DNA from 2 places in the Cryobacterium sp. TMT2-4 genome. Region 2 is predicted to be linked to the other one. Evidence: predicted binding sites of a transcription regulator. Region 2 holds the regulator's gene; the other holds the start of a gene.
The links. Region 2 encodes LexA, which represses DNA repair genes until DNA is damaged. Its sites were predicted from a motif close to TCGAACANNTGTTCGA; they were not measured.
Positions count from the first base shown of each region.

Region 1: E3O54_RS09495 (DNA polymerase III subunit alpha) is a predicted target of LexA. The motif match lies at 4,867-4,882, and genes of this name have one in related genera.

Region 1 covers NZ_SOGE01000030.1:76,510-84,838, forward strand. The annotation lists gene E3O54_RS09485 (transglycosylase domain-containing protein) at 1-893, shown strand, start outside; gene E3O54_RS09490 (heme-binding protein) at 853-1,401, opposite strand; gene E3O54_RS09495 (DNA polymerase III subunit alpha) at 1,423-4,827, opposite strand; gene E3O54_RS09500 (AI-2E family transporter) at 4,977-6,116, shown strand; gene E3O54_RS16940 (3-hydroxyisobutyryl-CoA hydrolase) at 6,241-8,329, opposite strand, start outside.
Region 2 covers NZ_SOGE01000040.1:27,984-36,312, forward strand. The annotation lists gene E3O54_RS14505 (SseB family protein) at 47-847, opposite strand; gene priA (bifunctional 1-(5-phosphoribosyl)-5-((5-phosphoribosylamino)methylideneamino)imidazole-4-carboxamide isomerase/phosphoribosylanthranilate isomerase PriA) at 831-1,577, opposite strand; gene hisH (imidazole glycerol phosphate synthase subunit HisH) at 1,635-2,267, opposite strand; gene hisB (imidazoleglycerol-phosphate dehydratase HisB) at 2,264-2,887, opposite strand; gene E3O54_RS14525 (histidinol-phosphate transaminase) at 2,914-3,993, opposite strand; gene E3O54_RS14530 (LysM peptidoglycan-binding domain-containing protein) at 4,043-4,399, opposite strand; gene lexA (transcriptional repressor LexA) at 4,683-5,387, shown strand; gene metE (5-methyltetrahydropteroyltriglutamate--homocysteine S-methyltransferase) at 5,581-7,923, opposite strand; gene E3O54_RS14545 (methylenetetrahydrofolate reductase) at 7,920-8,329, opposite strand, start outside.

The DNA of each region.
Region 1 (8,329 bases), on a different contig from region 2:
ACACCTACGCCGCCCAGAACGACGGCACGTCCGTGCTGCTGGCCTCTTTCTACGATCAGAACCGCATCGAGGTCGACTGGGACGAGATCAGCCCCTACGCCCGGGATACCGTCATCGCCGCCACCCCCGCCCGCGAGATCAAGAAAATGCGCCTCGCAATCGGGGCGGAGAAGAAATTCCCCCAGAACGACATCCTGCACCAGTACCTCAACATCACCGGTTTCGGCGGCACCGTCTACGGCAACGAGGCCGCGGCGAACTACTACTTCGGCACGACGGCCGCAGAGCTCACCCTGCCGCAGGCCGCGAGCCTGGTGGAGATCGTGGACAACCCGGCCAAGTTCCGCCTCGACAATCCCGGCAGTGAGACCAACGGCTACCCAGTCAACAAGGCAAGCCGGGACTACATCCTGCGCGAGATGGTCGAGCAGGTGAAGATCACCGCAGCGGAATTCCAGGCTGCCGTGGCCACGCCGGTTCAACCGGCCATCCAGGGCACGTTCAACGACAGTTGTCGGGGGCCGCAGAACTATGATCTTCAGAACCGAAACCCGAGAAACGACGCCGGGGAGAGCGGCGGAAACTCCAGCGCGCTCGAGTCCACCCTCGGCTCGATCAATACGGGCTTCATCGGGATGGCGAAGAAACTGGACCTGTGCGGCATCCTTCAGACGGCCGCGGCTTTCGGAGTGCATCGCGCCGACGGCAGCCCGCTCGTGCAGACCGCGGCGGCCGTGATCGGAACGAATGAGGTGGCTCCGCTGACCATGGCCGGTGCCTTCGCGGGCATGGTCTACGCGGCGCGTCGGGTGATGACCGACAACACGGCAGCTCGACGGACAATTCCGACGACTAGGAGATTCCGGAACCGGAACCGGAACCGGAACCGGTGACGGTGACGGCGATGAGCGCTTCGTTGTGCCTGAGGAAGCCCGGCTTCCAGGGTGGGTCGAAGCGGGCGAAATAGGGTCGGCCTGCGAGCAGGAGACCCTCGCGGCTCACCGCGTCGACGAGGAGGGTGCCGTTCTGCGCGAACCTTTCCTCGCTCCAGCCGCCGTTGAAGCGGCGGGCGGCGACCGTGCGCTCGGGGACCTCCTTCGTGCTGACCTGCGCGTCGCGGGGCACGGGCACCTCCGCGGGCGGCATCCCGTCGGGGAGGACGAAGCTGACGGTGTGGCTCTGCGGGGTCGTGGTCTCCTGGATCACGGGCGCGGTCATCGCGAGGCGTGTCGAGGTCTGGTTGTTGCCGCTGATGTATTGGAAGAGCGGCCCGAAGCCGCGGTTGCCGGCCGCGGAGAAGTCCCCGGCCACCTCCACCTGCACCAGCACGGTGCGGGGATAGTGACGCAGTTCGAAGTCGGCGTACTGACGAAGCACGTCGTAGCGCTGTTTCTCGGTCATGGACACCAGTGTAAGCGCGGGTCAGGCGGTGCGTCGGGGCCATAGATGGTGCACATTCGTGGTCGCCATGGCCGCCAGGTCCTCGGCCAGTTCGTCGGCCAGGTCGTGGGCGCGGTCGGCGTTCCGGGCGGCCGCCTCGCCCGCGTGACGCAGCTTGACCCGGCGGGCGACATCCGTGAGATCCCACAGGTTCTCGCCCGTGACGGAGACGCCCTTCGCGCCGGACCGACGGGTGCGGCCGCGCACCAGCAGTTGGCCGGTGTGGAACACCGGGCCGCCGATGCGCTCCTGGGCGTCGTGGAAGAACACGACGTTCGAGACCGGTCCGGTGCCGTCGTCGAGGCTGACGAAGACCACCCGGCGCCCGTTTCGCATCGGCGGCGTGTTCGTGGCTCGGCGCACCCCGGCCAGGAGCACCTCGGTGCCGCCGGGCAGGTTGATCAGCTCGGAGGCCGGCGTAACGCCCAGCTCCGTGAACAGCGGGTAGAACCGGGCCATCTGGTGCCCGGACACCGCCAGGCCCAGATCCCTGAGTTCGAGGTCGGTCTGGCTGCGGCCGCGCAGCTCGAGCGAGGTCACCGCGTTGAACCGGGACCCCTCGTATTCGAGCACCGGCAGAGGCACGTCGAAGGCGAGCTGGTCGTCGTGGATGGTGACCGCTGTGCCGCGGAGAGACTGGATGTGGGCGAGCAGCTCGTGCCGACGGGTGCGGTCGTACCCGATGAAGCTGTCGAGCGCTCCCACCCGGGCGAGCGCCTCGAACGTGCTGCGCCGCGGGCGCACCCGGTCCCGGAAGTCCTGCAGCGAGGTGAACGGCTGGTGGCGCACGATGCGGGCGCGTTCGGCGGCCGTGCAGCCGGAGAGTTCCGGCAGGGCGAGACGGATGCCGCGCCGGCCGCCGTCGGACTGCTCGCCGTCGATCTGCTCCACCCGGTAGTCGAGGGCGCTGTGTTGCACGTCCAGGCCCAGTACCGGCACGCCGAGCAGCCGAGCCTCGGCCACGATCAGGTCTTTCGGCCACATACCGGGGGCGTGGGTGAGGAGTCCGGCCAGGAACACCGCGGGGTGGTGGGTCTTGAGCCAGGCGGACTGGTAGGTGGGCAGGGCGAACGCCGCCCCGTGCGCCTTGGCGAAACCGAAACTGCCGAACCCGGCGAGCACCGTCCAGGCGCGGTCGATCACGGCGGGGGTGAACCCGCGCTCGAGGGCACGCATCCGCACGTACTCCTCGATCCGGGCAAGCTGCTCCGGTTTGCCAAGGTGGCGGCGGAAGACATCCGCTCGGCCGAGCCCGCAGCCGGTGAGTTCGTCGAACAGTCGCATCACCTGCTCGTGGAAGATCACCACACCCTGGGTCTCCCGGAGGAACGGCTCGAACCGAGGGTGGATGTAGTCGGGCATCACCTCCCCATGCCGGGCCTGAAGGTATTTCAGGGGCATGTTGTTCTGCATCGGCCCGGGCCGGAACAGGGAGATCTCCACGGTGAGGTCGTTGAACACCTCGGGCTGCAGCTTGCCGACCAGCTCCATCTGGCCGGGAGATTCGATCTGGAAGATGCCGAGGGTGCGAGTGGAGCGGATCAGTTCGAAGGTGTCCGGGTCGTTCAGTGGGATTCGGTCGAGGTCAATGGTCTCGCCCGACAATCGGTGATGTTCCTCGACGGCGTGGGCCATGGCCGACTGCATGCGCACACCGAGGATGTCCAGCTTGATCAGGCCCATCGGGTCCATGTCGTGCTTGTCGAACTGGGACATGGGCAGCCCCATGCCGGACGCCTGCACCGGGGTGCGGTCGAGCAGGGAGGCGTCGGAGAGGATGACGCCGCAGGGGTGCACGGAGATGTGCCGGGGAAGCCGGTCGAGTTTGGCGGTCAGGTCGACCAGCAGGTCGAGCTGCGAGGAGGCGCGCACCTCGGCGGCCAACGGCTCGAGCTCGGGCTTCTCGGCCAGGGCGCGGCGGAAGTCGCGCGCGTTGAAGCGCCACATCTGCTTGGCCACCGCGGCCACCTGCTCGTGATTCATGCCGAGGGCCAGGCCGGCGTCGCGCACGGCCCCGCGGCCGCGGTAGGCGTTCGTCATGGACATCAGCGACACCCGATCGCTGCCGAAGGTGTCGAAGAGCGTGCGATAGACGTCGTGCCTTCTGGCGGACTCGACGTCGAGGTCGATGTCGGGCAGGGTCTGCCGCTCGGGGGAGAGGAACCGCTCCCAGAGCAGCCCGTTGGAGATGGGCTCGACGGAGGAGGTGTGCAGGGCGTAGTTGAGCACCGAGCCCACCCCGGACCCGCGTGCCTGGATGCGGATGCCCATCTCCCGGATGATGTCCGCCACCCGGGCGACGGTGAGGAAGTAGCCGGCGAAACCGAGGTGCTCCACCGTCTTCAGCTCGTGCACGAGACGTGCGTGCGCAGCATCCGCCAGCGACCGGCCCGCCGGCGACGTGACGGGGTAGCGGTCGTCGATGCCGGCCCGGGCCCGGGCGTGCAGCTCGGTCAGCGGGTCGCCGCTGACGCCGATGATGCGTGCCTCCGGCATGCGCGGGCGACCCAGGCCGATGTCGGAGTCCGGGTCGAGGCTGCACCGCTCGGCAAGCTGCTCGGTGTCGCGGAACAGTCGGTCGACGGCGCCGTCGTCGTGCAGCCCGGCGTCGACGACCATGCGCGCCACCTGCCTCATGGCGACTTCGGGTTTCAGCCAGGCCTGGCCGTTGGTCTGCAGCTGCTCCAGGTTCGCCAGCGCCGTCAGGGTGCGGGCCGCGTCGGCCAGGTCGGCGGTGACGGCCTCGTCGGGGGTTCCGTAGCGCACGGCGTTGGTGAGCACGGCGGGCAGCGCGGCGTGCTCGAAGAGGGCGAGCATGCGGGTGGCCGGCGTCACGCTGCCGGGAGTCCCCGGCGCCGCCAGATGGCAGACGATTTCACCCACCACCGACTGCGGCGGCAGGGCGCGCAGCCACGCGGTGAGGCAGGCCCCGGCCGCGTCGGTGTCGCGGCGCTCGACCGATTGGCCCACATCGGAGGTAGGGCCGAGCAGCACGGTGAGGCAGCGCAGTCCGGCCAGCTCGGCGAGGTGCGAGCGGGCGATGCTGGGGCGCCCCGACGCGCTGTGCGCGGCGCTGTTGTGGGCGGCGCTGACCGCGCGGCAGAGGGCCGCATAGCCACGACCGTTCATATCACCATGGGCGAGCACCACGATCCGGCCCAACGGATGCCCGTCGTCGTCGTGCACCGCGAGGTCGGCGCCCAGCCCCGGCCGGATACCCGCGGCCGCGCAGGCGCGCACGTGCTTGACCGCGCCGTAGAGACCGTCCCGGTCGGTGAGGGCCAGGAAGGAGCCGTTCTGCGCCTGCGTCTGCTCCACCAGCGCCTGGGGGAGTGTGACCCCGAAGTGCGTGGAGTAGGCGCTCGCGACGTGGAGGTGTGCGAACATGTGTGTACTCCTCTGGCGGGCAGGTCGACGGGTGATAGATAGAACAAATGTTCGATGTAGGGAGTGTACGTCACACGGCCGACACGCGCTACCGGCAGTCTGGCTAGGCTTGGTGGCTCAGCCGTCGTTCGCCTCGTTTGGAGATCCCCATGACCACGCCCACTTCGTCCTGGACGGACTATCTCGGCCGGGCCGCCATCCGCTCCGGTCAGGCCCTGCTGGTCCTCGCCCTGCTGGTGGTGGCCATCTACGGGATCACGCAGCTCAAGCTGGTCTTCACCCCGCTCCTGATCGCCCTGATCGTGGCGTCGGCGCTGCGCCCCTTCATGCGGTTCCTGCTGGCCCGCGGGGCGAACGAATCCCTTGCTGCGGCGATCACCCTGATCTTGAGCGTCGCGGTCTTCGGTGGCGTCGTCACCCTCGTGGTGTTCGGCATCCGCGGCGAGTGGGACACCCTCTTCACCTCGGCCAGCGAGGGGCTCGACAGCCTGCAGGAACTGCTCACCAGCGGCACGCTGCCGATCGATTCCGCTCAGATCGATTCGGTGCGCGAATCGGTCATCGACTTCGCCACCAGCAGCCAGTTCGGGTCCGGGGCCCTGGTCGGGGTCTCCGTGGCCGCCGAGATCGTGGCCGGCGTGGTGCTCGGCCTCGTCGTGCTCTTCTATTTCCTGAAGGACGGCCCCCGCATTTGGAGCTTCCTCATCCAGCCGCTCGCCGGCAAGCGGCACGAGCGGGCCGTACGCGTCGGCGTGAGCAGCGTCGAGGTATTCGGCAACTACGTGCGCGGCACGGCGATCGTCGCGTTCGTCGACGCCCTGTTCATCGGGATCGGACTGTGGATCCTGCAGGTTCCGCTGGCGCTGCCGCTCGCCGTCATCGTCTTCGTCGGCGCGTTCATCCCCATCGTCGGGGCGACGGCCGCCGGCATCCTGGCCGCACTGGTGGCCCTCGTCACGAACGACCTGACCACCGCCATCATCGTGGTCACGATCGTGGTCGCAGTCAACCAGCTCGAGGGCAACTTCCTGTCCCCGGTGGTGCTCGGCAAGTCACTGCGCCTGCACGGCCTCGTGATCCTGCTGGCACTGACGGCCGGCACGATCCTGGGCGGCATCGTCGGCGCGGTCATCTCGGTGCCGATCGCCGCCGTGGGCTGGGCCGTCATCAAGGCCTGGAACGCTCCCACGCCGCCAGTTCCGGTCGCGTCGGTTCCGGTGCCGCCGGTCGCGCCGGTTGAATCGGCCCCGCCTGCCCCGCCGCTCGGGGCGGCCGGCGCGACACCCTAGCCGATGCGCGCCAGGTTCGGTGTTGAACCAATTCGACGGAGATTCTCGTTCACAACTGCCTTTTCGGAGTTTTCAGGGCCGATTCGGGCAGAATCTCCGTCGAATTCGTTCGGGCGAGCGGTGATCAGCTGAAGGCGGAGATGCCGGTCACGGCCCGGCCGACCAACAGCGCGTTGATCTCGTAGCTGCCCTCGTAGGAGTAGATCGCCTCGGCGTCGGCGAAGATCTTGGCCATCTCGTACCGGGTGCTGATGCCGTTGCCGCCGAGCAGACCGCGGCCCAGGGCCACCGTTTCGCGCATCCGGGTCGTGCAGGTCGCCTTCGCGAGGGCCGCCTGGTCCATCGTGAGCCGCCCGCTCTCCTGCAGTCGCGCCATCTGCACCATCAGCGACAGCGACAAGGTGGCGTTGCCGATCATGCGGGAGAGCTGCTCCTGCACCAGCTGGAAGGATGCGATGGGCATGCCGAACTGGCGCCGCTCCAGCGCATAGGCGCGGGCCACGTCGAAGGCGGCGAGCTGCTGGCCGACCGCCTGCCACGACACCCAGATCCGCGAGTTCCGGAGCAGCACGTTCGTGTCCTGAAAGCTCCGGCTGCCCGGCAGCCAGTTCGTGTACGGGATCCGCACCTCCGTGAGGGTGATGTCGGCGTTCTGCACGATCCGCACCGCGATCTTGTTCTCGATCGGGGTGGCCGTGAACCCGGGCCGCTCCGTCTCGACGATGAATCCTTTGATCTGCCCGTCCGCGGTGTCCCGGGCCCAGACCAGCACGTAGTCGGCCATGGCGCCGTTGCCGATCCAGCGTTTGGTGCCGTTGAGCACCCACTCGTCGCCGCTGCGGGTGGCCGTGGTCTCCATCATGCGGGAGATGTCGGAGCCGTGTTCCGGTTCCGTCAGGGCGAAGGCCCCGATCTTATCCAGGGCCAGGAGGCCCGGCAGCAGACGTTCCCGCTGCTCGGGTGAGCCGAGCTCGTCGATGGCGGCGGCGAACAGCTCGTGGTGCACGCCGTAGAACGTGGAGATCGAGGTGTCGGCCCGGGTCAGCTCCATCTGCAGCAGACCGGTGAGCAGATGGCTGGTCGCGGCAGCACCGGTCGCGGCGAGGTTCTGCGCGGCGAGGCGGGGCAGCAGCTCGAACGGGAACGCGGCGCGGTTCCAGTAGTCCACGGCGAGAGGGCGCACCTCGGCCTGATAGAACGATCGCGCCGCGGCCAGCCGCGCGCGCTCACCCGGGGTGAGCAGATCGGTGACGAAGATCAGGTCGGCGTCGACGTAGGGCACCTCGCCCAGCCCGGGCCCCATTCCGAGCCCCAGCTCCTGCTCGCCGAGCGGCGCGAAGAACGCGGCGACGGATGCCTCCGTCACCTCGCCGAGGCCGGCCGGCGACCACCGGGGGCTGTGGTCCTTGTCGATCACCTGGGCCCGGATGCCCTCCTGCAGCTCGCTCCGCTGCAGGAAACGGAGCGTCACCCGGTACTCCTGATCGAGCGCCTCGTCGAGGCTCGGGAGCCGCCGGGCCCGGCGCAGCGAGGCCAGGGTGACCGCGAGTGCGGTCGGCGACCTCGTGAGGATGAGGGCGGCGGCGTCGCGGGCGGCTTCCACCGGGGAACGCCGCAGGGCGGCGACGATCTCGCCCACGTCATCGGACGCGTAGCACTCGTCGATCCAGTGCCGCTGGGCGAGGAGGACGGAGGGCGGGGGAGTCTCGGCCAGGGCGCGCACCGCCTCGGCCGCGTCGGTCTCGGCCAGGGTGCGGACCAGGGCAGGGAGCCGGTCGCTCGGCACGAAGTGGTCGGCCAGGCCCAGTGCGATGGCGTCGGACCCGGAGACCAGGGCGGCGGTCAGGGCGAGGTGGGTGCCGAGCTCACCGGGGGCATGGGACAACAGCCAGCTTCCGCCGACGTCGGGTACGAAGCCGATCGCGGTCTCCGGCATCCCCAGCCGCGTGCGCTCGGTCACGATCCGGGTGTTCGCATGGCCGGAGACGCCGACCCCGCCGCCGAGCACGACGCCGTCCATCACGGCCAGGTACGGTTTGGCGAACCGGTGGATCTGCGCGTTCAGATGGTACTCGTCGGCGAAGAACCGGGCGGCCTCGGCGTCAGCGTCCGCTCGATCGTCCGCGCCCGCGTCCGCGTCCGCACTGCGGTAGATCGCCACGATGTCGCCCCCGGCGCAGAGGCCCCGGTCGCCGCTACCGGTCAGCAGAACG
Region 2 (8,329 bases):
GGCCCGGAACCCGGAGCCCGGAACCGCCGACGATGGAAGAGGCCGCCTAGGCGGAGGGCAGCAGCTGCACGGTGAGGGAGTCCACCTGGGTGGCGATGACGTCGCTCGATGACCAGCGAGCCGCGAGCCGGGCGAGGGTCGCGTCGAGCTCGATGCGGGTCAGGCCGTCCACGAGCTCGAGACGCACAATTAGTTCCGGTCCGGCGAGGCGGGCGGCCGGGTCGCCGGGGGCCAGCTCAACCCCGAGCACACTCAGTTCGGTGGACACGGAGTCGGCAAAGGCATCCGCGACGTCGCGACTGGCATAGCTGGGGGTCCAGGGCAGGGACTGGGCGATGGCCCACAGGGCCGGGCGCCGCACCACGAACTCGGTGGGCGCGGTCGGATCGAGCACGACCAGATCGGTGTTCTCCTGAGCCGCGGCCAGCGCGACGCGCACGCCGTCGGCCGGGACCGGCCGGGCCTGCGTGTTCCACGCCGTCATCGCCGCGACCGAGGAGAACACGGGAAGCACCGTGCGGCCGTCGGGCCCGGCCACGGTGATGATCGACAGTTCCTGGGTCTTGTCGACGCGGAGGCCGGCCTCGGTGGTGCCCGATTGGCCGAGTTCGGTCACCAGGGGAACGAGCAGCCGTGAGCCACGGATGGCGTCGACCACCGTCTCTTCGCCGGCCTCCCGAGCCTGGAAGCGGCGCACGGCCGCCAGCAGCGGCTCGGGCGCGAGCCCGTCGTCGTCGCTGTGCATGTTGGGCTCAAACTGTCGTCCCTCCCACGGTTGCCCGGCGGAGTCGCCCCCTCCGGGTCCGCCGGGAAGGCCGGTGGAGCCGAGGTTACGCGCCCGCGACATCCAGCGCCTCGCTCAGGGTGAACGCCCCCGCGTAGAGGGCTTTTCCGACGATCGCGCCCTCGAGTCCGAGCGGTACAAGTTCGCGCAATGCGCGGAGGTCGTCGAGGCTGGAGATGCCGCCGGAGGCGACGACCGGTCGGTCAGTGCGCTCCATCATCTGGCGGAGCAGGTCGATGTTGGGGCCTTGCAGCGTGCCGTCCTTGGTCACATCGGTGACGACGTAGCGCGAGCAGCCAGCCTCCTCGAGACGGGCGAGCACCTCCCAGAGGTCCCCTCCCTCCCTGGTCCAGCCGCGGGCGGCGAGGGTGGTTCCGCGCACGTCGAGCCCGACGGCGACGGCGTCCCCGTGCCGGGCGATGACCTGCGCCGCCCACTCCGGGTTCTCCAGTGCCGCGGTGCCCAGGTTGATCCGGCTGACGCCCGCGTTCAGGGCCGCGTCCAGCGACGCGTCGTCGCGGATCCCGCCGGAGAGCTCGATCTTCACGCCCGTGACCTCGCGGATCACAGTGCGGATGACATCCGTGTTGTTGCCGCGACCGAAGGCCGCGTCGAGGTCGACGAGGTGGATCCACTCGGCGCCCTGGCGGGCCCAGTCAAGTGCCGCGTCGACGGGGTCGCCGTAGTTGGTCTCGGTGCCGGCTTCGCCCTGGGTCAAGCGAACGGCCTTGCCGTCGGCCACATCCACGGCGGGCAGCAGAACGAGACGGAGGGAAGGGGTATGCACAGTCATGGGTGTCCTCGGTTGGGAATGGTCGCGGCGACCAAGTCAGTCAGGGAAAAGTCAAGGTCAGTTCTTGACTGTGCCGAGCCAGTTATGGAGCAGACGGATGCCTGCCTCACCGGATTTCTCCGGGTGGAACTGGGTGGCGGTAAGCGGTCCGTTCTCGATGGCGGCCAGGAAAGGTTGTCCGTGCTCGGACCAGGTGAGAATCGGTTTCGGGAACGGCGGCATGACGTCGAGGGACCATTCCTGGGCGGCGTAGGAGTGCACGAAGTAGAAGCGCTCCTGCTCGAGGCCATGGAACAGCGTCGAGCCCTCCCCCGGCGTGACCGTGTCCCAGCCCATGTGCGGCAGCACCGGCGCCGTCAGCTGCGTCACGGTGCCGGGCCATTCGCCCAGCCCCTCCGTGTCCACGCCGCGTTCGACGCCGTGCTCGAACATGATCTGCATGCCCACGCAGATGCCCAGCACCGGGCGTCCGCCCGCGATCCGGCGGTCGATGATCTCGTCGCCGTGCACCGCCTTCAGAGCCTGCATGACGGCGCTGAACGCGCCCACGCCGGGCACGACGAGCCCGTCGGCCTCAAGCGCCTGACGGCGGTCGCCGGTCAGCGTCACCTCGGCCCCGGCGAGTTCGAGTGCCTTGACGGCGGAGTGCACGTTTCCGGTGCCGTAGTCGAAGACAACGACGCTGGTCACAGCGCACCCTTGGTCGAGGGGACGCCGGACACCAGCGGGTCGAGCGCCTTCGCCTGGCGGAACGCGCGGGCGAACGCCTTGAATTCGGCTTCGGCGATGTGGTGCGGGTCGCGGCCGCCCTGCACGGTGACGTGCACCGTGAGGCCGCCGTTGAAGGCGATAGCCTCAAACACGTGGCGCACCATGGAGCCGGTGAAGTGGCCGCCGATCAGGTGGAACTCGAAACCGGCCGGCTCGCCCTGGTGCACGAGGTAGGGGCGCCCGGAAATGTCGACGACGGCCTGTACGAGGGCCTCGTCGAGCGGCACGACGGCGTCACCGTAGCGGGAGATGCCGGATTTGTCCCCGAGAGCCTGCTTGATCGCCTGGCCGAGCAAGATGCCGACGTCCTCGACCGTGTGGTGCACATCGATCTCGATATCGCCGCGGGCGCGCACGGTGAGGTCGGTCAACGAGTGTTTCGCGAAGGCCGTGAGCAGGTGATCGAAGAACGGGACCGACGTCTGGATGTCCGACTCACCGGTGCCGTCGAGATTGAGCGACAGGTCGATGCTCGACTCGCTGGTCTCGCGCTGCAGGTGGGCGAAACGGGGCGAGGTGGTCGCGAAAGAGAAGCTCATACGACTAGTTTATTGGCCCGCGCCGTTCACGGCCGCCCAAGCGCCTCGAGGGCGTCGAGGAACGCCGTGGTCTCGGCCTCGGTGCCGGCGCTGACCCGCAGGTGGCCCGGGATGCCGACGTCGCGCACAAGGATGCCTTCCGCCAGCAGCGCCTCGAAGGTGGCCCGAGGGTCCTCAACGCCGCCGAACAGCACGAAGTTGCTCGCACTGCGCAGCGGAGTGTAGCCAAGCCGGGCCAGTTCGCTCACGATGCGGTCCCGCTGCCCGCGGATGTCGTCGACCATGGCAAGCATCGCGGGCGTGTGGACGAGCGCGGCGACCGCGGCAGCTTGGGTGAGCGCGGACAGGTGGTAGGGCAGACGAACCAGGCGGAGGGCATCCGTCACGGCGGGATCGGCGGCCAGATAGCCGACGCGCACACCGGCGAAGGCGAACGCCTTGCTCATGGTGCGGGACACCAGCAGGCGCTCCCGGCCGGGAAGCAGGCTCAGGGCGGTTGGCGCGTCATCCGTCCCGAACTCGGCGTACGCCTCGTCGACGACAACGATGCCGTCGCTCGCATCGTAGACGGCCGCGATCGTTTCCAGGGACAGGGGCGTGCCGGTGGGGTTGTTCGGCGAGCAGAGGAAGACGAGGTCAGGGGCAACCCGGTCGACCCACTCGAGCGCCGTGGCCGGGGAGAGTTCGAACTTTGCGTCACGACCGCCCGCGATCCAGCGGGTACCGGTGCCGGAGGCCAGCAGAGGGTACATGGAGTAGGTCGGCGCGAAGCCGAGCACGGACCGACCCGGGCCGCCGAAGGCCTGCAGCACCTGCTGAAGAACCTCGTTGGAACCGTTGGCGGCCCAGATGTTCTTTCGGGTGAGGCCGTGACCGAGATAACGGGCGAGGGAATCCCGCAGCTCGGTGAACTCCCGATCGGGGTATCGGTTCACGGTCGTGACCGCCACGGCCAACGCCGCCACGATGTCCTGCGCCACCTCAGCCGGGATGCCGTGGGTGTTCTCGTTCACGTTGAGAGCCACCGGCACGTGCAACTGCGGCGCCCCATAGGGAGTGAGTCCGCGCAGATTATCGCGAAGGGGCAGATCGTTGAGACTGGTCACTCCCCCAATATTACCGGGGTGAGACCGGCGGGGGCTCGCCGCGGGTAGTTCACAGGTCGTTCGGAAGCGCCAGCCGCTGACCGGGCTGCACGCTGTCGGACGGCAGCTGATTGAGGCTCACAATCTCGGCGATCACCTCGCGCGGATCGGACGTGGGCGCGATTGTCTCGGCAAGTTGCCAGAGCGACTGCCCCGACTTGATGGTGACGTAGTCGAAGGCCGAGGCCACGTGAGCGACGGTCGAGTTCTCGGCGGCGGCGATGCCTCCGTTGAGGGCGACGGCCAGGGCCACGGCCACGAGCGGAAAGGCAGCCAGGGACGTGAAAACGACGCGACCGCGCCGGGTGAGTCGGAGCCGGGTGCGTCCGGTCGCGATGGGGGCGCCTCGTTCAAGTGCAGTGCTCATGTGAAACCTCCTGTGAGAAGACGCATCCGACTCTCGGCCGGGAGAGCCGGATGCGAACTTATGTTCCGAATGTATATTCGATTATTCGAACAATCAAGCTTTATTCGGTAGTTTCTGAAATATTTGTTCCGACGCACTCGAATACATGTTTGTTTAATGAGCTCAACGCGGATACAGTTTCGATTGTTGATTGACACTCAATCAGGCACCCCCGACATTCGCGTGAATCGGCGGCATTCGCTGCTTGCTGCCAGCGCATCAATCAAAACGAGGAGCGACGAACGTGGCACAGAACACCAGCGGTCCCCGCGACAAGGGCGGCACCAGACGGCGCAAGAGCCTCAGCGAGAAGCAGCTCGCCATCCTCGACGTCATCCAGCGCTCGGTCAGCCAACGCGGCTATCCGCCGAGCATGCGCGAGATCGGCGACGCCGTCGGCCTGTCGTCACTGTCGAGCGTCACCCACCAGCTCAACCAGCTGGAACTGAGCGGTTACCTCCGCCGAGACCCGAACCGTCCCCGAGCACTGGAGGTGCTCATCGAGATTCCGCAGTCGCCCGAAGACACGACGGCCGGAGCCTCGGAAAGTTTCCACACCGGAGTGCAGGTCGGCGACGCCGCCATGGTTCCGCTCGTCGGTCGCATCGCCGCCGGCATCCCGATCACCGCCGAACAGCAGATCGACGAGATTTTCCCGCTACCCCGCCAGCTGGTGGGCAAGGGCGACCTGTTCATGCTCAAGGTGTCGGGCGAATCGATGATCGACGCCGCCATAATGGACGGCGACTGGGTCGTCGTGCGGCAGCAGAAGACCGCCGAAAACGGTGAAATCGTTGCAGCCATGCTCGACAACGAGGCAACCGTCAAGGTCTTCCGCCAGCGCGACGGGCACACCTGGCTGCTGCCCCGCAACACCAACTTCGAACCCATCGTCGGCGATCACGCCGAGATTCTGGGGAAGGTTGTGGCAGTGCTGCGGTCGGTTTAGGGCATCAGCAGTCAAGCACATCAGCATTTCAGGCGGACTCTTGGTCTCGACGGTTTCGACCAGCGTCGTGGAGACGCGCGAGTGTTGAGTCACCATGGTTATTTCGGTCGGGTCTTGTGAGCCGGGTCTTGTGGGCCGGGCACGAACACTGTTCTTGGTGTCGTGCCCGGCTTTTGTGTGGGTGGAGGCGGGGTCAGGCGGAGACGGAGGAGGTCAGGCGGGCGCGGAGGATGCGGGTGGCGGCGAGCATGTTGTGCAGGGACTGGACGGTTTCGGTGTAGCCGCGGGTTTTGAGGCCGCAGTCGGGGTTCACCCAGAGCCGGGTGGCCGGGATGGCCGCCGCGGCGCGCTCGAGCAGGTCGGTGAGTTCGGACACGCTCGGCACACGCGGCGAGTGGATGTCCCACACTCCCGGGCCGATACCGTGGTCGAAGCCCTGGGACCGGATATCGCCCACCACCTCCATGCGAGAGCGTGCCGCCTCGATGCTGGTCACATCGGCGTCCAGGTTGCGGATCGCGTCGATGACCACCCCGAACTCCGAGTAGCAGAGGTGGGTGTGGATCTGGGTGGCCGCGGCCGCACCGGCCGTCGCCAGGCGGAAGGACCCCACCGACCAGTCGAGGTATTCCGCCTGGTCCTTCTGCTTCAACGGCAGCAGCTCCCGCAGCGCGGGCTCGTCGACCTGGACGATCTGAATGCCGGCCGACTCCAGGTCGGCGATCTCGTCCCGGAGGGCCAGGGCCACCTGCCTGGCCGTCTCGCCCAGCGGCTGGTCGTCGCGCACGAACGACCACGCGAGGATCGTGACCGGACCGGTGAGCATCCCCTTGACGGGCTTGGGCGTCAGCCCCTGCGTGAACGCCGACCACTCGACCGTGATGGGCCGCGGCCGGGACACGTCACCCCAGAGGATCGACGGGCGCACGCACCGGCTGCCATAGGACTGCACCCAGCCGTTCTCGGTGACCGCGAAGCCGTCCAGGTTCTCGGCGAAGTACTGCACCATGTCGTTGCGTTCCGGCTCCCCGTGCACGATCACGTCGAGGCCGATGTCTTCCTGCAGCGAGACGACCCGACGGATTTCGGCGCGCATCAGGTCCCGGTAGTCCGCGGTGCTCAGCACCCCCCGTACCAGCTGCGCCCTGGCCCGACGGATGTCCCCGGTCTGCGGGAAGGATCCGATCGTGGTCGTCGGCAGGAACGGCAGCCCGAGGGCCATCTCCTGGGCTGCCACTCGGGCTGCGTAGGCGCCCCGGGTGAAGTCGCCCGGAGCGAGCGCGTCGGCGCGCACCCGAACGGCGCCATCGTGGACTCCGGGAGCCACCCCCCGCGCGTCGAGGGCCGCGGAGGCCGCAGAGAGGTCGATCTCGATGGCACGGCGACCCAGACTGAGGCCGCGGGCGAGTGTGGCAACCTGCGCGACCTTCTGATCCGCAAAGGCCAGCCAGGTCTTCAGGTCGTCGTCCAGCGCCGATTCGTCGTCGACGTCGTGGGGAACGTGCAGCAGCGAGGTAGAGGTGGAAACCGAGATCCGCGGCGAGAGGCGGACCAGGCCGGCCGCCGTGTCGAAAGCGGCGGCCAGGTCGCCGCGCCAGATATTGTGGCCGTCAATGACGCCGGCCACGAGAGTGGTCGTGTTTAGTCCGGGGGTCTCCGCCGGCACGCTTCCCCGCACGAGGTCAAGCCCGATGGCTTCCACCGGGGTGATGGCAAGAACGGGTAGGGCGTCGTCGAGGCTGCCGTACGGCGCGGCGACAAACAGGGCGGGACGCTCGGCGAGGGCGCCGAGGGTGTTGTAGGCGAAGCGGAGGCCGGCGAGGGCATCCGTTCTCGGGATGTCGATGCTCTCGCTGACCAGGGCAGGCTCGTCGAGCTGCACCCATTCGGCTCCAGCGGCGCGCAGCCGCTGCAGGAGGGCGGCGTAGACCGGCACAAGGTCGTCGAGGCGGTCAAGCGGACTGAATCCGGCCGGGGCCTCGTCGCTGGGCTTGCTCAGCAGCAGGAAGGTGACCGGGCCGACGATGACGGGCCGGGTCAGGAATCCGGCCGCCTTCGCCTCCTCGAACTCGCGCACCAGGCGGGTGCCGGCGAGGGTGAACTCGGTCTCGGGGCCGATCTCCGGCACCAGGTAGTGGTAGTTGGTGTCGAACCATTTGGTCATCTCCAGCGGCGGATTCTCCCCTTCGCCGCGGGCGAGGGTGAAGTAGCCGGCCAGGTCGAGGTGGCCGTCCGCGCCCCGCAGATGCGCGAACCGGGCGGGGACGGCGCCCACCGTGCTCAGGGCATCCAACATCTGGTCGTAGTAGGAGAAGGATTCCGGGATGGACGAGTCGTCCCGGCCGAGTCCCAGCTGCACGAGGCGCTTCCTGGTGCTCTGGCGCAGGGCGGCCGCGGTCGCTTCGAGCTCGTCGGCGCTGACCGATCCGGCCCAGAACGCTTCGACGGCCTTCTTCAGTTGGCGGCGCGGCCCGATGCGCGGGTAGCCCAGGATGGTGCCGGCGGGAAAGGCGGGAAAGGCGGAAGTGTGGGTCATGAGTTCTCCTTGACGGGGTGAGGGGCAGGCAGTGCGGAAGCAGGCAGGGTGGGGGTGAGCAGACCGCAGCCGTCGAGCACGGCGAGCACGGTCTCGTGCTGGTTGAAGGCGTAGAGGTGCAGCCCGGGGGCACCGCCGGCGATGAGTTGCCGGGCCAGTTCGGTGGCCTGACGGATGCCGATCTCACGCTGGCCTTCCTTCGTCGGCTCCACCTCGAGCGCGATCGCCAGCTCGGACGGCAGTTCCTCGCCGGACAACTCGAGGATGCGGCGCAGGCGGGCCGGGCTCGTGACCGGCATGATCCCGGGCAGGATCGGGAATTCGACCCCGGCGGCACGGGCTCGCAGGATGAAGCTGAGGTAGTGGTCGGCGTGAAAGAAGAGTTGCGTGATCGCCAGGTTGGCGC